Regions from separate parts of the Cobetia sp. BMC6 genome, predicted to be linked through region 1. Evidence: predicted binding sites of a transcription regulator. Region 1 holds the regulator's gene; the other holds the start of a gene.

Region 1 (11,045 bases):
CCAGGCGCTGGAAGGAGGCATCACGACGGATGCTCTGCTGTTCCATGCTCTGGAAGACGGCGTTGATAGCCTCGAGGTCTTCCTTGCGCATCAGCTTGCCGACGTACTGCATGTGACGACGCAGGCCCTCGTGACTGCGAATGCGGCCGCATTCATCGATGGCGGCCAGCATGTCATCGGAGAGCGGGAACTTGGCGCGCTGCCCGGCCGGCATGTCGATGATCTTCTTGCCCAGCGCTTGAAGTTCGATCATTTCACGCTTCATCTGGGATTTGCTGGGACGCTCGACGAGCTCCTCAGGTCTTTCTTTACGCATGCCAATTCCAACGAGTCGGGGAAATTTGCGGCAGTATAGCATTGCCAGCGCCCCGTCTCCTCAGAAGGAGAACAACATGAGCCAGGCCTTTGATGCCGTTGCTCAGCAACAACTGCTCGAGCGTCGCGTCAGCGAAGCTCTCGAGCTTGCCCGCAGCCTGGGTGCCGACGCCTGTGAGGTCGGTGCCAGCGTCGATCAGGGCGTCAGCATCTCGGTGCGTGACGGCGAAGTCGAGACGGTCGAACTGTCGCGTGACCAGGGCATCGGCGTGACCGTCTATCTCGGCAACCGCAAGGGCAGTGCGACATCTTCCGATGCCGGCAGCGATTCGATTCGTGCCGCGGTCGAGAAGGCGGTCTCCATCGCGCACTATACCGGCGAAGACAGCTTTGCCGGTCTGGCGCCGGCCGAGCTGATGGCCACCGACTTCCCTGATCTCAAGGCGCATCATCCCTGGGCGATCAGCGTCGATGAAGCGACCGACCTGGCACTGGCCTGTGAGCGTGCCGGGCTGGAAGTGGAAGGCATCGCGCAGTCCGAAGGCGCCAGCTTCTCCAGTGGCGAAGGCGTGCAGGTCTATGGCAACAGCCATGGGTTCCTGGCCAGCCAGTGCGGCAGTCGTCACTCGATGTCATGCATGCTGATCGCCAAGGATGCACAGGGCATGCAGCGTGACTATGACTACACCAGCGTGCGCAATCCGGCAGACCTGCGTTCCCCCGAGTCGGTGGGGCGTGAAGCCGCTCGCCGCACGCTTGCGCGTCTGAATGCGCGCAAGGTGGCGACGGGTCGCATGCCGGTGATGTTCGACCCGCAGATGTCGGCTGGATTGATCGGTCACTACCTGTCTGCCATCGCCGGCGGCTCGCTGTATCGTGAGTCCAGCTTCCTGTGCGATAGCCTCGGTCAGCCGCTGTTCCCCGACTGGTTCACGCTGGGCGAGAAGCCGCGGGAAGTCGGTGGCATGTCCAGCGCCGCCTTCGACAATGATGGCGTCGCGACGCGTGACAATGTCTACTTTGCCGACGGCAAGGTGCAGAGCTACATGCTGAGCGCCTACAGTGCCCGTCGCCTGAACATGCAGACCACCGGCAACGCCGGCGGCGCGCGCAACGTGCGCATCACCGCGCCGCTGACCTCGCTCGATGAGATGCTCAAGCAGATGGGTACCGGCGTGCTGGTGACCGAGTTGATGGGCCAGGGCGTCAACGGCGTCACGGGTGACTATTCACGCGGTGCCTCCGGTTTCTGGGTCGAGAACGGGGAGATCCAGCATGCGGTCGAGGAATTCACCATTGCCGGCAATCTGCGCGACATGGCGGCCAATCTGCTGGCGGTAGGCGATGATGTCGATACGCGTGGCAGCATCCACAGCGGTAGCTGGCTGATCGATGGCATGACCGTCGCGGGCATGTCCGAAGGCGAAGACGGTGAGCTGGAAGGCTGATCACTGACGCTTCTGTCTCGTGTGACAGGCGAAAAACAACACGGCCGCTCCCGAGGGGGCGGCCGTGTTGTTTCTGGTGTAGTCACTAACCGCGTCGGGCGTTACAGATAGAGCCAGGTCGCCAGCCCCAGGAAGGCCATGAAGCCGATCACGTCGGTCACGGTGGTCAATATCACGCTGCCGGAAAGAGCAGGGTCGATATTGAGCTTCTTGAGCAGTACCGGCAACAGTGTGCCCGTCACGGCGGCGATCAACAGGTTGATCATGATCGCGGCGCCGATGATCGCCCCCAGCTGGACATCCCCGAACCATACGATGGCGATGCCTGCCACCACCACGGCCCATAACAGGCCGTTGAGTCCCGCGACGATGACTTCGCGCTTGAGTAGCCAGCTGACATTGCCACTCTTGACGTGCCCCAGCGCGATACCACGGATCAGGACGGTGAGTGCCTGAGAGCCCGCGATGCCGCCCATGCTGGCGACAATGGGCATCAGCACGGCCAGCGCGGTGATCTTCTCGATAGTGCCTTCGAACATGCCGATCACGGCGGAGGCCATGAAGGCGGTCAGCAGGTTGATACCGAGCCAGACGGCGCGGCGCCACGAGGTCCGTATCACGGGAGAGAAGGTGTCTTCGTCCTCATCCATCCCCGCCATCGACATCACCTGGTGCTCGGCGTCGCCACGGATGACGTCGACCACGTCATCGATGGTGATGCGACCCAGCAGGTTGCCATCGCCGCCGACCACGGGCGCCGAGATCAGGTCGTGCTTCTCGAACAGCGAAGCGACTTCGTTCTCCGGCATCAGGGCCGGGATCACCACGCTGTCGGTGTCCATCACTTCGCGCACCGTGACGCCGGGGTCCGAGACCAGCAGGCGGTTGATGGGCAGCGCACCGATGAATTCATCGCGTCGTGAGACGACCAGCAGGGTATCGGTGGAGTCGGGCAGGCGCTCGTGGCGGCGAATGTAGCGCAGCACCACGTCCAGGGTGATGTCCGGACGAATGGTGATGGTGTCCGTGTTCATCAGGCCGCCGGCGGTATCCTCCGGGAAGGACAGTACCGTTTCGACGCGCAGGCGCTCCTGCGCCTCCATGGAGTCGAGGACTTCGAGAATCACCGTATTCGGCAGGCGCTGCAGGATGTCGGCGACATCATCCGGCTCCAGGTTCTCGGTGGCGGCGAGAACGTCGACGGCGTCCATATCCTTGAGGAAGTCGGTCTGGATGTCTTCGCCAAGGTATTGGAGGACATCGCCCTGCAGCTCGGCATCGACCAGCTCCCAGAGCAGATTACGCTCCTTGGGGGGCGAGGATTCCAGCAGGTGGGCCACGTCCACCGGCGCGAGGCCGCGATTGAGCATGCGTCTTGCCTGTTCCAGCTCGCCGCTTTCCAGCGCCTGTGACAGGCGATCAAGTCTTGGCTTGAGTTTACGAGACGTCTTGCTCATCTGTCGGCTTCCCCTGTCGACATGAAGGACAGTGCTGATTCTACCATTGGCGTAGGGGGGCGCGTCGACAAAAGAAAACAGTGTTTCTTATCAAAAGAACAATCCACGTTCCGTCACTGGCGCAAAAGCAGCGTTGCATGGCTGCCAAGGCAAGGATAGGTGCAGGGCCAAGGATAAGGGTAGGCGTGAGGGCAGGTGCAAGAACAGGCGCGAGACGCCCTGCGTAAACAGTGATGGAGCTGCCCAGGGGAGCTGCGCGAGGGGCTGACCGAAAAGGGAGCGGGCCGAAAGGAAGGCTGTGCGCAAAGGGCGAAAGGGGCAGGGAGGCAAGCGCCAGAAGAACGTGTCGCAATGCACATCCCTGATGTACAGCGCTAATGCATGGCGCAAATGTACAGCGCTGTCAGTGGCGGTTATTCGTCTTCCTCGAAACGCGCCTCGAACAGCGCCTCGATGGCCAGCATCGCCTCATCGGCCTGTTCGCCCTCGACATCGATCAACAGCGTGGTGCCGCAGGGTGCGGCAAGCATCAGCAATGCCATGACATTGGCTGCATTGGCGCGTCGCTCGCCATGGCTGACCATCACCGTTGCGCAATAGGGCGCACAGCAATTGACCAGCTTGGTGGCTGCGCGGGCGTGCAGCCCGCGGCGGTTGGTCAGCGTCAGCTCACGAGAGGGCATCGCGATGCTCCTGCTGATCACTTGTCTCACCTGGGTTGCTCAGCGCGGTATGAATGCCCAGCTCGCGGTGACGCAGGCGCACCTCAGGCAGGCGCTCGGCAAAGTAGCTCGCCAGCTGCTCGCACAGGTAGACGCTGCGATGCTGGCCGCCGGTACAGCCCACGGACACCGTCAGGTAGCTGCGGTTGCTGTCCTGATAGGCGGGCAGCCAGCGTTCCAGCCAGCCGGCGATATCGTCATGCATCGCCTGGACGGTGGGGTAGCGCTGCAGGAATTCGGCCACGCTGTCATCGCGACCGGTATCGCCGCGCAGATTGATGTCCCAGTACGGGTTGGGCAGGCAGCGGGCATCGAACACCATGTCGGCGTCGGTCGGCACGCCATGCTTGAAGCCGAAGGATTCAAAGGTCAGCGTCAGGTGGCGAGAGCTGTGCTGGGCGACCTGCTCGGTGATCCGCGAGCGCAGGTCGTGCACGCTCAGGTTGGTCGAGTCGATGACCAGATCGGCCTTCTGGCGAATCGGGGCGAGCGTCTTCTGCTCGATCTCGATGGCCTCGGCCAGGGTGTGGTCGTTGTCGCGCGTCAGAGGGTGACGACGCCGGGTCGCCGAGTAGCGTTCCAGCAGCACTCGCGAATCGGTGGTCAGGTAGACGACCTGCACGTCCATGCCACTCTGGCGGACGTTGTCGAGCAATTCGGGGAAGCGGGTCAAGGCTTCCGGCAGGTTGCGGGCATCGATGGAGACCGCGATACGTCGGCGTGCCGGGCTGTCCTGTTCGAGCTGATCGACCAGTGGCGCCAGCAGCATGCCGGGCAGATTGTCGATGGCATAGTAGCCAATGTCTTCCAGCGCCTGGAGAGCGATGGATTTCCCGGAGCCGGAGCGGCCGCTGATGATCACGATCTTCATGAAGTGCTCTCCAAGGGCGAGGTCAACGTCGAAAGAATGCAGGGGTGGGGCAGAAGGTTGCCCGCTATCAGTGCGCTGTACGTCGGCCGATGGGAGGCCAGCAAGACGAAAGCCCGGACGATGTCCGGGCCTGTGATTCAGCGCGCCGGTAATTCGGCGATGGCTTGGGTCAATGCCTCAAAGAGTGCACGCTGGCTGTCTGCCTGGCGCAGGGCCGAGCGATTGGTCGGGGAATTGAGCAATTCCGCGACCTGCCCGAGCAGCGTCAGATGGGTCTCGTCCGCTTCCTCAGGCACCAGCAGCACGAATAGCAGATCGATGGGTTCTCCGTCGATGGCATCGAAGTCGATGGGTTCACCGAGCTTCAGAAACGCAGCGATTGGTGTCTTGCAATGCGGGCTGCGTGCATGGGGCACGGCCACACCGTGGCCGATGCCGGTCGACCCCAGTCTCTCGCGCCCGATCAGGCGCGAGAAGACTTCCTGGCTATCCAGGCTGGGAATGTTCTGTGCGATGAAGGTGCTGAAGAATTCAAGCACCCGCTTCTTGCTCCCCCCGGGGACACCGTAAAGGGTGCGCTCGGGGGGAAGGATCTGATCAAGTGTCATGGCTGAAGGTCAACGGGTCCCGGTGCCCTGAGCACGAGCCTGGGACTTTTCCTTGTGTTTGACCAGCTGGCGATCCAGCTTGTCGGCGAGCGCGTCGATGGCAGCGTACATGTTGGGGTCTTCTGCCAGGGCGTGGAGGTCAGCGCCTGCTGCGTGCAAGGTGCAGGCAGCCTGCTGGCGCTCCTTCTCGATCGACAGTGTCACCTGAACATTGGTGATGTTGTCGTAATGCCGTTCGAGGCGAGCGAGCTTCTCGTTGACGTAATCGCGGAGAGGATCGGTAAGTTCCACATGATGCCCGGTGATATTCACTTGCATGGACACGCTCCTTTATCCAGCGGGTTGCCATTCAATTGTAACCCTTTTTGACTACGAGCAAACCCTGATCGGACGCTCTGCAACAGGCTTGACGACCACCGTCTGGCGATGTTTTCGCGCCCTTGCCAGCGGCGTCAGATGTCGTGAGCGTCTGTACCGACAATGCCCAAGCTTTGCGCAAAGATCAACGCTGCGCTGCATCGTGGCTCAGTGCTTGTCTTCAACTCAGTGAGGGGTAACGGAATGGACTTCAAGGTCACGCTTGAAGGGTGGTGCATGAAAGGCGCGCAAGAAGACGGGTTTTCGTCGCCAATCCCTGCATGTACGCCGCCTTTCAGGCGCTTGGGTTGCGTGGAGCAAGCAGCGTGCCGGAAGGATCACCGAGTGACATCCCGGTGCAATACGGCTAAAAGTGACTTTAAAAACATGCGATTGACGGTAAATGATGCAGCCGGAATGATGGATTTTTGCCATCATCCTGCGCGCCATGATGGGCCATTGACGAGCGGTTGACGGAATGACAGGGCGCGCGACAGGCGCGCCGGTGTCAGTAATGTCAGAGGCTGGTGAGAGAGAAAACCAGCGTTTGAGGTTGGCGGCAACGGCCATGATAGGAGGGAGACCAGGCGCATGGCAGCCGCAGATGACACATCAGGCCAGACGCTTGCGCTCGCTGGAGGATGGGATGCCCATCGCTTCGCGATACTTGGCCACGGTACGGCGTGCGACCTCGATGCCATCGCTGGCGAGCAGGTCGACCAGGCGTGAGTCGGAGAGAGGCTTGCGAGCCGGCTCTTCCGCAATCAGCTTGCGGATGCGGGCACGAATGGCGGTGCTTGAGTGGGCGTCGCCACTGCCGCTGCCACCGACCTGGCTCGAGAAGAAGAACTTGAGCTCGAAGACGCCGCGCGGGGTGTGGATGTATTTCTGGGTCGTGACCCGCGAGATGGTCGATTCGTGCATCTCGACCACTTCGGCGATGTTGGCCAGAATCAGTGGCTTCATGCCTTCCTCGCCTTGCTCGAGGAAGTCGATCTGGCGCGCCATGATCTCGCGGCCGACCTTGAGCAGGGTGTCATTGCGTGATGACAGGCTCTTCATCAGCCAGCGCGCTTCCTGCAGGTTGTCCTTGAGGAAGGTGTTGTCGGCGGACTTGTCGGCACGCTTGATCAGTGCGGCGTATTCCGGCTGGATGCGCAGCTTGGGCAGCGCTTCCGGGTTGAGCTCGACCTGCCAGCCGTGGCGGGTATGACGCACCAGTAGATCAGGGATCACGTAATCGCTGGCGGGCTCGCCCCAGGCGGATGCCGGACGCGGATCGAGCGCGCGCACCAGGCGGATGACGTGATCCAGCTCGTCATCGTCAAGGCTCAGTCGGCGCTTGAGCAGCTTGCGATCATCGTTGCCCAGTGCCTCGAGGAATTGACGTACCAGGCGACGCGCCTGCGCCAGCAGCGGCAGATCATCCGGCAGCAGCGCCAGTTGCAGCAGCAGGCACTCGCGCAGGTCGCGGGCGAAGACGCCGGTCGGGTCGAACTGCTGCAGACGCAGCAGTACCTGCTCGAGCTCGGAGGCCTTGAGGCCGGGCAGGCCCTGGCCGCGCAGACCATCGACCAGCTCATCGAGTGACAGGCTCAGGTAACCGGCACCGTCGACGGCATCGATCAGGCTCTCCGCCATCTGGCGTTCACGGCCATCGAGGTCGGTCATCGCCAGCTGCCAGCGCAGGTGGTCCTGCAGGCTCTCGACGCTGGTATTGCGATCGAAGTCCGGCCCTTCTTCGCTCCCGCTGCCACTGCCGGAGCTGGTCAGGCTACCGGCGTGGTCCTGGTAGAGGTCCGACCAGTCACTGTCGAGGGGGTATTCCTCGGGAATCTCGCTCGAGGAGTCGGCAGTGGAAATCTCGCTCGTATCCTGTGTCTCTATGACATCCAGCGACTCGTAGTCCTCGTCGAGCTCCAACATGGGGTTGGACTCGAGGGCTTGCTGAATCTCCTGACGCAGGTCGAGCGTCGACAGCTGCAGCAGCTGGATCGCTTGCTGAAGCTGCGGCGTCATGGTCAGCGAGGTGCCGAGGCGGAGTTGCAGGGTGGGTTTCATGGAGTCAGTCAATTCACGGCAAAGGAACGTGCTTACTACGCTATACCGTGACTCGGGCCACTGACAAGTGGTTGCAGTGAATATTCAAGCAACTTGCATGCCATGTTTACACCAAGGTGGTATGGACGTCATGCATGCGCCTGATGTCAGACATGAAAAAGCCGCTACGCGATAAAATCACGCAGCGGCTTATGAAGCTTTCGCCGTGGGAGGGCTCAGCGCATCCGCTGGCCCTAGAGCGTGAACTCGTGGCCCAGGTAGACGTCGCGTACCTGCTGGTTGGCCAGGATGGAGTCCGCGTCACCGTGAGCGATGATCTGACCATCGCCGACGATATAGGCGGTGTCACAGATATCGAGTGTCTCGCGCACGTTGTGGTCGGTGATCAGCACGCCGATGCCACGGTCACGCAGTTGACGCACGATGCTCTTGATCTCGCCCACCGAGATGGGGTCGACGCCGGCGAAGGGCTCATCGAGCAGTACGAAGTCCGGCTCGGTGGCCAGTGCACGGGCAATCTCGACCCGACGACGCTCCCCGCCGGACAGGCTCATGCCGGCACTGGCACGAATATGCGTGATGCTGAATTCCTCGAGCAACTCTTCAAGACGTGCCTTGCGGCCATTGCGATCCAGATCCTTGCGGGTTTCCAGAATCGCCATGATGTTGTCGGCCACCGACAGCTTGCGGAAGATCGACGCCTCCTGCGGCAGATAACCGATGCCGGCGCGTGCGCGTTGATGCATGGCGGCAGCGGAAAGGTCCTTGTCGTCGATGGAGACGTTGCCGGCATCGGCGCGCACCAGCCCGACGATCATGTAGAACGAGGTCGTCTTGCCGGCGCCGTTGGGGCCCAGCAGGCCGACGATGTCACCCTGGCGGATCTCAAGCGAGATGTCCTTGACCACCTTGCGGCCCTTGTAGGCCTTGGCCAGATGGCGAGCGCTCAGCGTACGCGGGGTAGCAGCAGTCATGACTCAGTTTTCCTTGCTGGCATTGGCGCCGCGCGGCGTCAAAGTCATGTGTACGCGACCGCCTTCGGTCTGCTGTGCCGTCTTGCTGTTGTTGGCGTTCACCTGGCGCTTGTCGAGGAAATACTCCACGTAGCCGCCTTCGAAGGTGTCATCGCCTTTCTCGAGACGCGCATTGCCGACCAGCTCCACGCGGCGCTCCAGCGCATGATAGCGGATGGTGTCGGCCCAGCCCTTGACCAGCTTCTCGTCGGGTGCGGGTTGCTGTTCCAGGTAGGCACGCTTGCCGGTGGCCTTGACCAGCGAGATCTCGCCGCTGCCGGCGCGGCTGATATCGACGCGGCTGGCATCGAGCTTCATGCTGCCCTGGCGCATCTCCACCTGGCCGGTGTAGGTGGCTGTGCCGGCCTTGTCATCGAGAGACAGGGCGTCCGCGGCGATGTTGATCGGCTGGCTGGCATCGCTGTCCAGCGCCATGGAGGCCGGGGCGAAGGTGGACATGCCCAGTGCCAGGCAGAGCGCCATGACACCGCTGTTGAGGGTCTGGCGACAGGCCGTCAAGGGCTTGCGAGTCGGGGAGGTCATGGTGGCTCCTTGGCATGACGGGGTCGCCGCCCGAGCAATGATGCCATCGAGCGGCAGGGAAGAAGGTGTTGCGGCGCGGGTCATGGCGCGACGGCCAGCCCGGCAGGTTCATTCACCGCTGGCAGGCGCTGCCTCGAAGGTGCTGTTGATGCGCCCGTCATCGGTAGTGGTGCTGTCGGTGCCCGAGTCGATGCGCTCGGCTTCCTTGCTGGCCTCGCTCTGGCCCGTGCCGGGTTGCAGGACGCTGCGCACGCGGCCCTGCAGCACGGCGGAATCCCGGGAGAGGTCGGCGCTGAAGCTGTCGCTTTCGACATGCTGGCCATTCTGGGTGATCACGACCGGCACGTCACTCCAGGCGCGATTCTGATCACGGCTGTAGTGCAGAACATCGGTATCGAGGGTCCAGCGGTCATCGGGCTGGCGCAGTCTGGCATTGCCCTCGAGAGTGAAGGTGTCGCCGCCGGCGCTCAACACGCCACTGTCCCCCGTGGCATACCAGCGGCGGTCTTCACTGTCGTTGGTGCGAATCTTCGGGGTCTGCGCCCGGGTCACGTCATCGCCTGGCGTATGCTCGATATGCGGCGAGCTCATGGACTGGATCGCCACGCCGCGCGCATCGAAGCGTGTCATGTCTGCCCCGTCGAGATAGTAATCCGGCTCACTGCTGTCGACCTCGACATTGACGGTCGATTCCAGGCTGTTGCGCTGCTCGATCAGCGCCAGCACGCCACCGACGAGCAGCAACAGCAGCATCAGCCAGAGACGCGGAGAAGGGCGGGGCAGACGTAACATCAGGGGCGCGACTCCTGCAGGTAGGTATCCAGCACCGAGGCCCAGTGGCCCTGTGCCTTGAGCAGCAGATCACAGAGCTCGCGTACGGCGCCATCGCCGCCCTGGCGTGAGGTGACCCAGTTGGCCTCGCTCATCACGTAGGCCATGGCGTTGGGCACGCTGACGCCGAGACCGACACGACGAATGGCCTCGCGGTCCGGCAGGTCATCGCCACAATAGGCGACCTCTTCCAGCTCGATCCCGTGCTCGCGGCACAGGTCGGTCAGCGCGACCAGCTTGTCTTCACGGCCCTGGATGACATCCTGAATGCCCAATTCCTTGGCGCGACGCTCGACCATCGGTGAGCTGCGGCCGGTGATCAGCGCGACGCGAACGCCACTGCGCAGCACCAGCTTGAGGCCATGGCCATCCTGGACGTGGAAGGACTTGGTCTCGACACCGTTGGCATCGTAGTGCAGGCGGTTGTCGGTGAGCACGCCATCGACATCCAGCGCCAGCAGGCGCACGCGGCGTGCGCGGTCGATGATGTCCTGCGGATATTCTTCGCTCAGGGAATTCGTGTCGCTCATGGTCTTTCTCCTCGCACTCCGTGCATGCTTGACGCTGTCCTGTGAACGGCGCTGATGGGCGTTGAGCGGTAGCGTCTACTGTCGGGACGATCTGCCGTCGAACAGAGACAGCGAACGCCCGCGGGAGTTCAGATCACGCCGCTGGCCAGCAGGCCGTGCATATGGATGGCTCCGATGGGGTGCTCATCCTCGTCACAGACTACCAGAACGCTGATGCGGTTTTCTTCCATGATACGCACCGCTTCGGCAGCCAGCATGCTGGCACGCACGGTCTTGCCGCCGCGGGTCA
Region 2 (11,045 bases), on a different contig from region 1:
CTGGGCGAGGCATTCCAGCGCTTCTATCCGCGCTTCTGCGAGACGCAGGACTATTCGCGCATCATCAATCAGCGTCAGTACCAGCGCTTGCGAGAGGTGCTCGAGGATGCCCTGGCGAAGGGGGCGACACTCAGGCCTCTGGTCGACAGCCCCGACTGGGATGACCCGGAGCTGGTCGAGAAGCGTCTGATGCCGCCGCTGGCGTTGCTCGATGTGACGGATGAGATGCGCGTGATGCAGGAAGAGATCTTCGGCCCGCTGCTGCCGATCGTCGGCCTGTCGGCCCCGGGAGCTTCGAATGAGGTGGAAGGCGAGACGAGCGTGAAGGGCACGTTGCTGGATGCACCGGCGGATACGCTATCCGTCGCGATGGCCTATGTGAACGCCCGGCCCCGGCCGCTGGCACTGTATTACTTCGGCCACGACAAGCAAGAACAGCAGCGGGTCACCGAGGGCACGCATGCGGGCGGAATGTGTCTGAATGACACCCTGCTGCATGTGGCGCAGGATGACATGCCGTTCGGCGGCATCGGGCCGTCCGGGATGGGGCATTATCATGGCAGGGAAGGTTTCCAGACGCTCAGCAAGGCCAAGGGAGTCTTCGCCAAGGGGCGCATGAATGGCGCGCGGCTGATGTATCCGCCCTATGCCGACGGGCCGACAGCGCGCGCCATCCATGGTCTTATCCGCCGCCTGCTGATGCGCTAGGCGTTTCAGCGGTGCAGGTCGCCGGCACTTTCCGGCTGGTAATGCAGCGCCTCGATACGCACCTCATGCAGGCTGCCATCCGGCAGCCGCCACTCGATGAGGCTGCCGACCTTGAGGCCGAGCAGGGCAGCCCCCAGTGGCGCCAGCACCGACAGGCCATCCTGCTGGCCGGGCAGCGCATGCGGATAGACCAGCGTGCGCACCAGAGTCTGCTGGCGGGTCAGGTCCGTGAACTCCACGCGGCTGTTCATGCTGACGATATCGGCGGGCACCTCGTGAGGCTCGACGACCTCGCCGCGCTCCAGCTCGTCCTCAAGCTGTTCTGCCACCTGACGGTCGGCGGCGGCAACGCGATCAATCAGGCGCTCGAGGCGTTCGGCGTCCAGACGATTGATGATGATCGAGGGAAGTGTGGCCATGAGACCTCCTGTCAGTCGTGGTGTCAGCCCCTTGTGAGCAAGGCCTTGCTGGACACCAAAAAAACAGCCCTCCGCCGGGAAGGGCGAAGGACTGTGTGCAGAAGTCATCATATAAACTTCGCTCGGCGATGGATAGTCCATTCAGGCAACTTGAGGTCAGCGCGAGGGCTATGACTGAGCTATGGCTGGACAGTGGTCGGGCATTGGAAGAGCCAGGAGAGAGCAAGGGGCAGACCCGCTCACTCCCGCGTCAGGCGCTGGAGCTGACGAACAGCCAGTCAGTGATCTCGTCGCGATTGAGCACGACCAGCTGCTGGGCGCGCGGAGACTCTTCCAGATGGTCCGGATTGATGCCCAGCTCGCGCAGGACGTACTGCACCAGTGCACCGCGTGTCGGCAAGTGCAGCTCACCATCCACCATGCCGTGGTCCTGTTCTATCAGGCCGCGCTCGGCGGGTGTCAGGCGTGGGTCGGCGCCCAGCTTCAAGGTGACTCGCGTCTCCCAGCCTTCATCGCACTCGCGCTGGCTACCTTCCAGGGCTTCACCGAACAGCTCCGGCACCGCGCGGAATCGAGACAGCACGAAGTCGCGAAAAGCGCGGTTCTTCTCGCAGAAGGCTCGCACATGCCAGCGGCCAGCGGCGTAGACCAGCGTGTGCGGGCACAGGATGCGCTCCTCCCCCTGGGGGGAGTTGAGAGAGGCATAGGTCACCTCGAGACGCGCGCCCTGACTGGCGGCCTCGATCAAGGCCCTGACCACAGGTGGGCTGGCGCTGCGCGACGGCAGGCGCAGGGCCTCGGTATTTGCCTGCCCTAGCCCCAACCCGGTGAAATGCGGATTCAGATTGTCGTGATTGCCCAGCAATTGCAGGTATTCATCGACCTCACCCCGCGTCAGCATGGGGCAGAAATTCGCCGACGGACGGTAGCCCTTGATGACGGGGTCATACTCGAGATTGTTCTCGGCGACCGTCTCGCGGTAGGTCTTCATGACGCGCGAGGCTTGCTGTCTGGCGATACCGAAGGCGTTGCCCAGATGACGCGAAGTGACGCGCCCCTCCCACAAGGCGATGATCTCGATCAGGCGGTAACGCGCCAGCGTGTCCCATGGCAGGACTTCGAGGCGTTGCTTGATGCTCATTGCTGAATCCTTTCATACGGGTCTTCTGGAGCGTATTCGTGACGCATTGCACACACCTGGCGTGGCAATGGCGACACATGGCGAGTGCTCACGAGGATCGGTAAGAGGACCCTGCTCCGGGTGGCGTGTGGTGAACAAGTCTTCGTTAACTGCAGGATATGCATGAAGAAAGCTCCGGCAGAAGATACCTGCTCCGTTGCGTTGACCCTAGTGACCGCGCATCGACGTCTCGTTTTTGCGTCGTCCAAACGCGACGCATCATTAGAATTTGACGATTTATCTTCGCTCTGTGGTGTGTGATTGCGCACTATCAATACATCAAGACATTACGTTGCGCAGTGGCATTGGCCGCGTGTGGCATGCTCTGGATGAAGACGCTATATGCACAACACAAATATGCCTCATATAACCCTCATTTAAGTGTTAGAGATGCCTCAGGCCAAGGTATCGCGCAAAGTTGCCTTATTCTGCGAGCCCTAATAGCGACGCACTTCCTGCAATGACATTCATAAGTATTAGAGAGATGGTCATGCTGCCCTTTGCGGCAACAGCGAAAAGTGCTCAAACGCAAAAGACCCGCCGAGTTGGCGGGTCTTTTGCGTTTGAGCACGATGCCCCCTGCCATCAGACAGGGGGCGGGCTGGGCCAGCTTACTTGCTGGCGCGCTTGCGCTCGTTCTCTTTCAGGTGCTTCTTGCGGATACGGATGTGCAGCGGAGTGACTTCCACCAGCTCATCGGAATCCAGGAACTCGATCGCCTGTTCCAGGGTGAAGCGAATCGGCGGCGTCAGCACGATGTTTTCATCGTTGCCGGTAGAACGCATGTTATCGAGCTTCTTGGCCTTGGTCGGGTTCACGACCAGGTCGTTGGCGCGGTTGTGGATACCGACCAGCATGCCTTCATAGACTTCGGTACCGTGACCGATGATCAGCTTGCCACGTTCCTGCAGGGTGTACAGGGCGTAGGACAGCGCCTTGCCCGGCACCATGGAGATCATGACGCCGTTGCGACGCTCGACGCCTGCGCCTTCCTTCAGGTCACCGTAGTGATCGAAGCGGCTGGTCAGGATACCGGTACCGGAGGTCAGGGTCAGGAACTGGCCACGGAAGCCGATCAGACCGCGAGACGGGATGATGAAGTCCAGACGCACACGACCCTTGCCATCCGGGTTCATGTTGGTCAGCTCGCCCTTGCGGTAGCCCAGCTCTTCCATGATGGAGCCCTGGTGCTGCTCTTCACAGTCGATGATGACTTCTTCGTACGGCTCCTGCTTCTTGCCGTCGATTTCCTTGATGATGACTTCCGGACGGCCCACGGCCAGCTCGAAGCCTTCACGACGCATGGATTCGATGAGAACGGAGAGGTGAAGCTCACCACGCCCGGAGACGACGAACTTCTCCGGAGTCTCGCCCTGTTCGACGCGCAGTGCGACGTTGTGGATCAGTTCCTGGTCCAGACGCTCACGGATGTTGCGGCTGGTGACGAACTTGCCGTCCTGACCGGCGAACGGAGAATCATTGACCTGGAAGGTCATGGAGACGGTCGGCTCATCGACGGTCAGCGGCGGCAGCGCTTCGACAGTGGCGGTGTCGCAGATGGTGTCGGAGATCGCGAGGTTCTCGATACCGGTGATGCAGACGATGTCGCCGGCAGTCGCCTTGTCGGTCTGCACGCGGTCCAGGCCCATGTGAGTCATGACCTGGCCGATCTTGCCCTTACGGACAGCGCCTTCCTTGGTGATGATGGACACCTGCTGACCCGGGCTGACGGCGCCGCGCTTGATGCGGCCCAGACCGATGACGCCGACGTAGCTGTTGTAGTCCAGTGCGGAGATCTGCATCTGGAACGGACCGTCCAGCTCGACCTTGGGCGGCTCGACGATGTCGACGATGGACTGGAACATCGGGTCCATGGTGTCTTTCAGGTCTTCCGGGTCCATACCGGCAATGCCGTTGAGGGCAGAGCAGTAGATGATCGGGAAGTCGAGCTGCTCGTCAGTCGCGCCCAGGTTGTCGAACAGATCGAAGATCTGGTCAACGACCCAGTCAGGGCGAGAGCCCGGACGGTCGATCTTGTTGACGACGACGATCGGCTTCAGGCCCTGGGCGAATGCCTTCTGGGTCACGAAGCGCGTCTGCGGCATCGGGCCATCGACGGCATCGACCAGCAGCAGCACGGAATCGACCATGGACATCACGCGCTCGACTTCGCCACCGAAGTCAGCGTGCCCGGGGGTATCCACGATGTTGATGTGGTAGTCGTTCCACTGGATCGCGGTGTTCTTCGCGAGAATGGTGATGCCGCGCTCTTTTTCCTGGTCGTTGGAATCCATGATGCGTTCCTGACCCTCGGCCTTGCGGTCCAGGGTGCCGGACTGACTCAGGAGCTTGTCGACCAGGGTAGTTTTACCGTGGTCAACGTGGGCGATGATGGCTATGTTGCGAAGTTTCTCGATCACGACGGGAACCTGTGCGGAAAATGGGCGCTCGCGTACCGGGCGCTTGTGATTTGGGGCGCATTATAGGGGGCATGGCATGCCTCCTGCCAGCATCGTGCATTCACGAGGCGAGTCAGCGAGTGCCTTCAATTGGTCTGAAGTGCCCAAATGATTGTCTCTCAAGTCTTTTCCGCCCCCCTGTCGCGCATGAAAAAAACTTGTGAGTCGAGGCCGACATCAGGAGGAAAGGAAGAAATGACCGCAATGTGATGCTGACGTGATCATCGGGTGTGAGCGGAGAAATACTTGAGATCCAGTATTTTGCACCATCGTGGAGCAATGACGTTTTTTGGTGCACCCAAATGATGAATCTGCACTGCGCGGCAAGAATTTTTGCACCTTGTCGGCCCATCCTTGGTCGGGTTTTCGTGCTGCATGCATGAAGATGATGATGTTTTTTTTCAGCATATTCATGATCTTACTGAAATCGACGATGCGGCGTGCGCCATTCTGGCACGCTCGCTGCATTGTTAGAGCATCCTGTCTGATGGCTGGCATAACGACGCCGACCATGAGAGAAAAGGCTTACAAAATAGAGCAATAACCCCAGACAACGCTGACACCAACTGTAACCAGAGCCGCCGGCTCCATCGGAGAATTACCATGGCTGAGAAGACACTTGCCCTGATTGAAGAACACGAAGTCAAGTGGGTTGATCTGCGCTTCACCGACACCAAGGGCAAGGAGCAGCACGTCTCCATCCCGGCGCGTGCAGTGGATGAGGAATTCTTCGAGAACGGCCAGATGTTCGATGGTTCCTCCATCGAAGGTTGGAAGGGCATCAACGAATCCGACATGATCCTGATGCCGGACGACGGCACTGCCTTCCTCGACCCGTTCACCGAAGACACCACCCTGGTGCTGCGCTGCGACGTCATCGAGCCGGCCACCATGCAGGGCTATGAGCGCGATCCGCGCTCCGTCGCCAAGCGCGCCGAGGAATACCTGAAGTCTACCGGTCTGGGCGACACCGCCTTCTTCGGTCCGGAGCCGGAATTCTTCATCTTCGACGAAGTGCACTGGAAGAACGAGATGAACGGTTCCATGTTCAAGATCTCTTCCGAAGAAGGTGCCTGGGCGACCGATTCCACGCCGGAAGGCGGCAACCTGGGTCACCGTCCGCGTCTGAAGGGCGGCTACTTCCCGGTCCCGCCGATCGACAGCTTCCACGATATCCGTGCTGCCATGTGCAACACCCTGGAAGCCATCGGTCAGGAAGTCGAAGTTCACCACCACGAAGTGGCGAACGCCGGCCAGAACGAGATCGGCGTCAAGTTCAATACCCTGGTCAAGAAGGCCGATGAGGTTCAGGAACTCAAGTACGTGATCCACAACGTGGCTCACGCCTACGGCAAGTCCGCGACCTTCATGCCCAAGCCGCTGGTCGGTGACAACGGTTCCGGCATGCACGTTCACCAGTCCTTCTGGAAGGATGGCGACAACCAGTTCGCCGGTGACGAGTACGCGGGTCTGTCCGAAATGGCCCTCTACTACATTGGCGGCATCATCAAGCACGCTCGTGCCCTGAACGCCTTCACCAATGCGTCCACCAACTCCTACAAGCGTCTGGTGCCGGGCTTCGAAGCGCCGGTCATGCTGGCCTACTCTGCCCGCAACCGTTCCGCTTCCATCCGCATTCCGTACACTGCCAGCCCGAAAGGCAAGCGTGTCGAGGCGCGTTTCCCGGATCCGACGGCCAACCCGTACCTGGCGTTCTCCGCGATGCTGATGGCCGGTATCGACGGTATCAAGAACAAGATCCACCCGGGCGACGCGATGGACAAGAATCTCTACGACCTGCCGGCCGAAGAAGCCAAGTCCATCCCGACCGTGGCCGAGAGCCTCGAACAGGCCCTGACCGCGCTGGACGGCGATCGTGAGTTCCTGACCCAGGGCGGCGTCTTCACCGACGACATGATCGATGCCTACCTCGAGCTGAAGGGCGAAGATGTCCAGCGCCTGCGCATGGCGACTCACCCGCTCGAATTCGACATGTACTACAGCGTCTAAGCACTGCAACGCCTAAGTACAGCAGCGTCCAGGCGCTGCAGAGGTTGAGGCAGCCATTCGCTAGCCACGCCATCTGACGGGGTGCCTTCCAGGTGGAGGCAAGCCCCGGACGATGACGACAGCAGGGCCATACCGACAGGTGTGGCCCTGTTTTTCGTTCTGACTCTTTGCTCTGATCCTTTTCCCTGATATCGGCCATGCTGATGACAGACCTGCAGGGCGCGGTGGTAGCCTTGCGTGACAGTCAATGCCCACAGGCGTCTTGTCGAGGGCCCCAAATGCTGGCATCAACGCGGTAAGCTTTGTAACTTGTTAGCCTTGTCATCAGGCAGCAGGATCGCCTGCCGATAGACCCAATCCCGCTGGAGCTGCCTGCGGCTTCTGGCCTCCCATGACTCTCTTCAGGAATCTTCGGATGTGGCCCTTCGTATCCTCCCTGCGCGTCGCGAACCCCGCGACGGACTCGCGTGCACTGCCAGCAGCGCGCCCCGAGCCACTGCAGTGCCTGCTGCTGGCAGCGACGCTGATGCTGACGAGCCTGTCGTTCGATCTTCAGGCGGCCCAGGTCTATCGCCACGTCGATGCCAACGGCAACGTGGTCTTCAGTGATCAGCCTGCGGGCGGCAGCAAGGTGCAGCTGACGCCGCTCAGCGTGGTGCCGTCGACAGAATCCCTGCCGCCGCGGCGCAGCACGCCGTCGCGCGTGAGCTCTTCCTCATCCAGCGAGAGCACCCGCACCCGGGCGCCTGCGGTGGATGTGGCTTTCCGTGGCTATACCACCTTCACCATCCAGAGCCCGTCCAACGAGGAAACGCTGCAGACCGGGCAGGCGGGCAATCTGGCGGTACGCCTGGGGATCGAGCCCAAGCTGCGTCCGGAAGACAAGGTGCGCGTGACCGTGGATGGCGCGCCGTCTCAATCCGCCATGCACAGTACCGTCTTCATGGTGCCGGCGCTGGAGCGTGGCAAGCATGTCATCCAGGCGGAGTTGCTGGATTCCACCGGCCGCGTACGCCAGACCAGCGAGCCGAAGGTGGTCTATGTGCAACGCGCCAGCGTCAATCTGCCTCGCAATCCCAACAATCCTGCCAATGCTGGCGGAGGCTAGCAGCGTCTGGGCGGCCTTCTTTCATCTCGCGTTTCTCCTTGGCTGACAGGCCGCCTTCGGGCGGCTTTTTCGTGTCTGGGCCAGTCGATATCGGTTTGCCTGATGGCGGAGTGAAGCAACACGAGCTCGAGCGCGATTTCTCGCCTGCACCATTTTGGTGCCAATATGAGGGGGCCGAAATGGTTGCACAGCATCGGACGCCGTGTTCTCGGTGCCTGCACCAGACTGGCGCGGTTATTGCAGAACAGGGAGACGTACTGCAGATGGCGAACAAACCCATGCATCAACGACTGCTCGAACACCTCAACACTGCCGTGGTGGTGCTGGACTCACAACTGCAGATGGTCTGGATGAATCCCGCCGCGGAGACGTTGCTGGCGGTGAGTCTGGTGCGCGTGAAGGGCAGTACGCCCGACAACATGTCCGGATTGGATGACACCCTGGTCAATGTGCTGCGCAAGGCGCTGGAGGAACAGCATCCCTACACTCAGCGTGAGGCCGAGATCATCAACGCGGCCAATGAAGCGCTGACGGTGGATTTCACCGCGACGCCCATCAGCGCCGATGAATTGCTGGTCGAGATAGAACCGCGTGACCGCCTGATGCAGATCTCGCGCGAAGAAGCGCTGATCGCCCGCCAGGAGGCGGTCAAGGTGCTGACACGCGGGCTGGCGCATGAGGTCAAGAATCCTCTCGGCGGCATTCGTGGCGCTGCCCAGCTCCTCGAGCGTGACCTGCCCGAACCGCAGATGGTGGAATTCACGCGCATCATCATCGAGGAGGTGGACCGCCTGCGTGATCTGGTCGACCGCATGCTGGGGCCGAACCGGCCACCGCTGCAGTCACCGGTCAACATCCACTCGGTGACCGAGCGGGTGCGCTCCCTGCTGGCGGCGGAAGGGCATCACATCAAGCTGACGGCCGACTATGACCCGAGCCTCCCGGAGGTCATCGGCGATGAAGGACAGCTGATCCAGGCGGTACTCAACATCGCACGCAACGCGACCCAGGCGCTCAACGAGCAGCCCCGTCCGGATACGCACGAGGGCGAAGAGGCGCCCTGGGAGATCACGCTGCGGACCCGCGCTCGTCGTCAGTTCACGCTGGGCCATGAGCGCCACCGACTGGTGTGCGAGCTGGCGATCATCGACAACGGCCCCGGCATCCCGGAGAGCCTGCGCGAGACGCTGTTCTACCCGATGGTCTCGGGGCGCGCCGAAGGCTCAGGGCTCGGGCTGTCGATCGCCCAGGGCATCCTGCACCAGCATCAGGGGCTGATCGAGTGTGACTCGCGCCCCGGCCATACCGAATTCCGTTTACTCATTCCGCTAGCCGGCACTTCTGGAGATCACACATGAGCGAGACTGCCCGCGTCTGTATCGTCGATGACGACCGCGCCATTCGCTGGGTGCTGGAGCGCGCTCTGGCACAACCCGACCTCGAGGTGGAAACCTTCGAGCGTGCCGACCAGGCCGAAGCCAGCATCATGCGTCAGTGTCCGGATGTCCTGATCACCGATATCCGCATGCCCGGAACCGATGGCCTCGACCTGATGGCGCGCGTGCGCGAGAAATACCCGGACCTGCCCGTCATCGTGATGACGGCGCATTCCGACCTCGACAGCGCCGTGGCTTCCTATCAGGGCGGCGCCTTCGAATACCTGCCCAAGCCGTTTGATGTCGATGAAGCGCTGGCGCTGGTACGGCGCGCCGTGGCACATGCCCGTGAATCCAAGGCACCCGCCGCCGTGCCGGAAGGACTGACCAAGGAAATCATCGGCGAAGCGCCGGCGATGCAGGAAGTCTTTCGCGCCATCGGCCGCCTGTCACAGTCGCATATCACCGTCCTGATCAACGGCGAGTCCGGTACCGGCAAGGAACGCGTGGCCCAGGCGCTGCATCAGCACTCGCCGCGCGCCGCCAAGCCGTTCATCGCACTCAACATGGCCGCGATTCCCAAGGACTTGATGGAATCGGAGCTGTTCGGCCATGAGAAGGGCGCCTTCACCGGCGCCACGGCGCTGCGCCGCGGGCGCTTCGAGCAGGCCGATGGCGGCACGCTGTTCCTCGATGAGATCGGTGACATGCCCGCCGAGACCCAGACTCGCCTGCTGCGCGTGCTGGCCGATGGCGAGTTCTATCGTGTCGGTGGCATCACGCCGGTCAAGGTCGACGTGCGCATCATCGCCGCGACGCACCAGCACCTGGAAAAGCTGGTCGAGGATGGGCGTTTCCGTGAGGATCTCTTCCACCGCCTCAACGTGATTCGCGTGCATCTGCCGCGCCTGTCGGAGCGCCGCGAAGACATCCCGCGTCTGATGAGTCACTTCCTGGGCGAGGCCGCGCGTGAGCTGTCGACCGAGCCCAAGGTGCTGACGGAGGCCGCGGAGAAACACCTGACGCGCTTCGACTGGCCGGGCAACGTGCGCCAGCTCGAGAACACCTGTCGCTGGCTGACGGTGATGGCCTCGGGGCGTGAAGTGATGATCGAGGACCTGCCGCCGGAGCTGCGAGATGCCAGCGGCACCGAGGCGGCCTCCGGCGATTGGCGTGGTGCCTTCCGCGAGTGGGCAGACCGCGCGCTTGCCGCCGGTCATACCCATCTGCTGGAAGAAGCGGTGCCCGACTTCGAGCGTATTCTGATCGAGACGGCCCTCAAGCATACCGGTGGTCGCAAGGGCGAAGCCGCCGAGCTGCTGGGCTGGGGGCGCAACACCCTGACCCGCAAGCTCAAGGTGCTGTTGCCGGCGCTGGCCGAGGACTGAGGATAGCCTGAGCGGGTTCGAGGGCAATCTTGGCGAGCTGAGGATGACTTGAGCGGGCTGGAGACAAGGAGAACAGGGTGCCACAATCCCTGTTCTCTTTTTTCATGCGCGTCATTCACCTGTTATCTGCTCGCCGGCGCCAGCACTCGGCGCCTGCCAAGGAGTTGCCTGATGTCATCAATGAGCTGGGAGCGACTGCTGGAACCGAGTCGCCTGCATGACGCACCGGGCACCGTATCGCGTGAGATGGGGCGGACTCCCTTCCACAAGGACCACGACCGTATCGTGTTCGCGGGTTCCTTCCGTCGCCTGGGGCGCAAGACCCAGGTTCATCCGCTGACCGACAACGACCACATCCACACGCGCCTGACCCACTCGCTGGAGGTCGGCTGCGTCG

What was found. Region 1 encodes sigma-54, which starts transcription at its own class of promoters, with help from an activator protein. Its sites were predicted from a motif close to TGGCACNNNNNTTGCTNT; they were not measured.
Region 2: the regulator sigma-54 is predicted to act here: its motif matches at 8,111-8,128, upstream of glnL (nitrogen regulation protein NR(II)).

What each region holds. Positions count from the first base shown of each region.
Region 1 covers NZ_JAKUMF010000002.1:105,769-116,813, forward strand. Annotated here, with positions in the region: gene yjgA (ribosome biogenesis factor YjgA) at 1-316, opposite strand, end outside; gene pmbA (metalloprotease PmbA) at 393-1,763, shown strand; gene mgtE (magnesium transporter) at 1,865-3,220, opposite strand; gene MKZ40_RS04675 (HPr family phosphocarrier protein) at 3,634-3,903, opposite strand; gene rapZ (RNase adapter RapZ) at 3,890-4,813, opposite strand; gene MKZ40_RS04685 (PTS sugar transporter subunit IIA) at 4,951-5,421, opposite strand; gene raiA (ribosome-associated translation inhibitor RaiA) at 5,431-5,739, opposite strand; gene MKZ40_RS04695 (RNA polymerase factor sigma-54) at 6,391-7,839, opposite strand; gene lptB (LPS export ABC transporter ATP-binding protein) at 8,073-8,813, opposite strand; gene lptA (lipopolysaccharide transport periplasmic protein LptA) at 8,817-9,395, opposite strand; gene lptC (LPS export ABC transporter periplasmic protein LptC) at 9,504-10,187, opposite strand; gene MKZ40_RS04715 (HAD hydrolase family protein) at 10,187-10,756, opposite strand; gene MKZ40_RS04720 (KpsF/GutQ family sugar-phosphate isomerase) at 10,885-11,045, opposite strand, start outside.
Region 2 covers NZ_JAKUMF010000013.1:9,714-20,758, forward strand. Annotated here, with positions in the region: gene MKZ40_RS16020 (coniferyl aldehyde dehydrogenase) at 1-708, shown strand, start outside; gene rnk (nucleoside diphosphate kinase regulator) at 714-1,127, opposite strand; gene MKZ40_RS16030 (WYL domain-containing protein) at 1,378-2,268, opposite strand; gene typA (translational GTPase TypA) at 2,919-4,727, opposite strand; gene glnA (glutamate--ammonia ligase) at 5,370-6,776, shown strand; gene MKZ40_RS16045 (DUF4124 domain-containing protein) at 7,192-7,884, shown strand; gene glnL (nitrogen regulation protein NR(II)) at 8,148-9,242, shown strand; gene ntrC (nitrogen regulation protein NR(I)) at 9,239-10,648, shown strand; gene MKZ40_RS16060 (deoxyguanosinetriphosphate triphosphohydrolase) at 10,820-11,045, shown strand, end outside.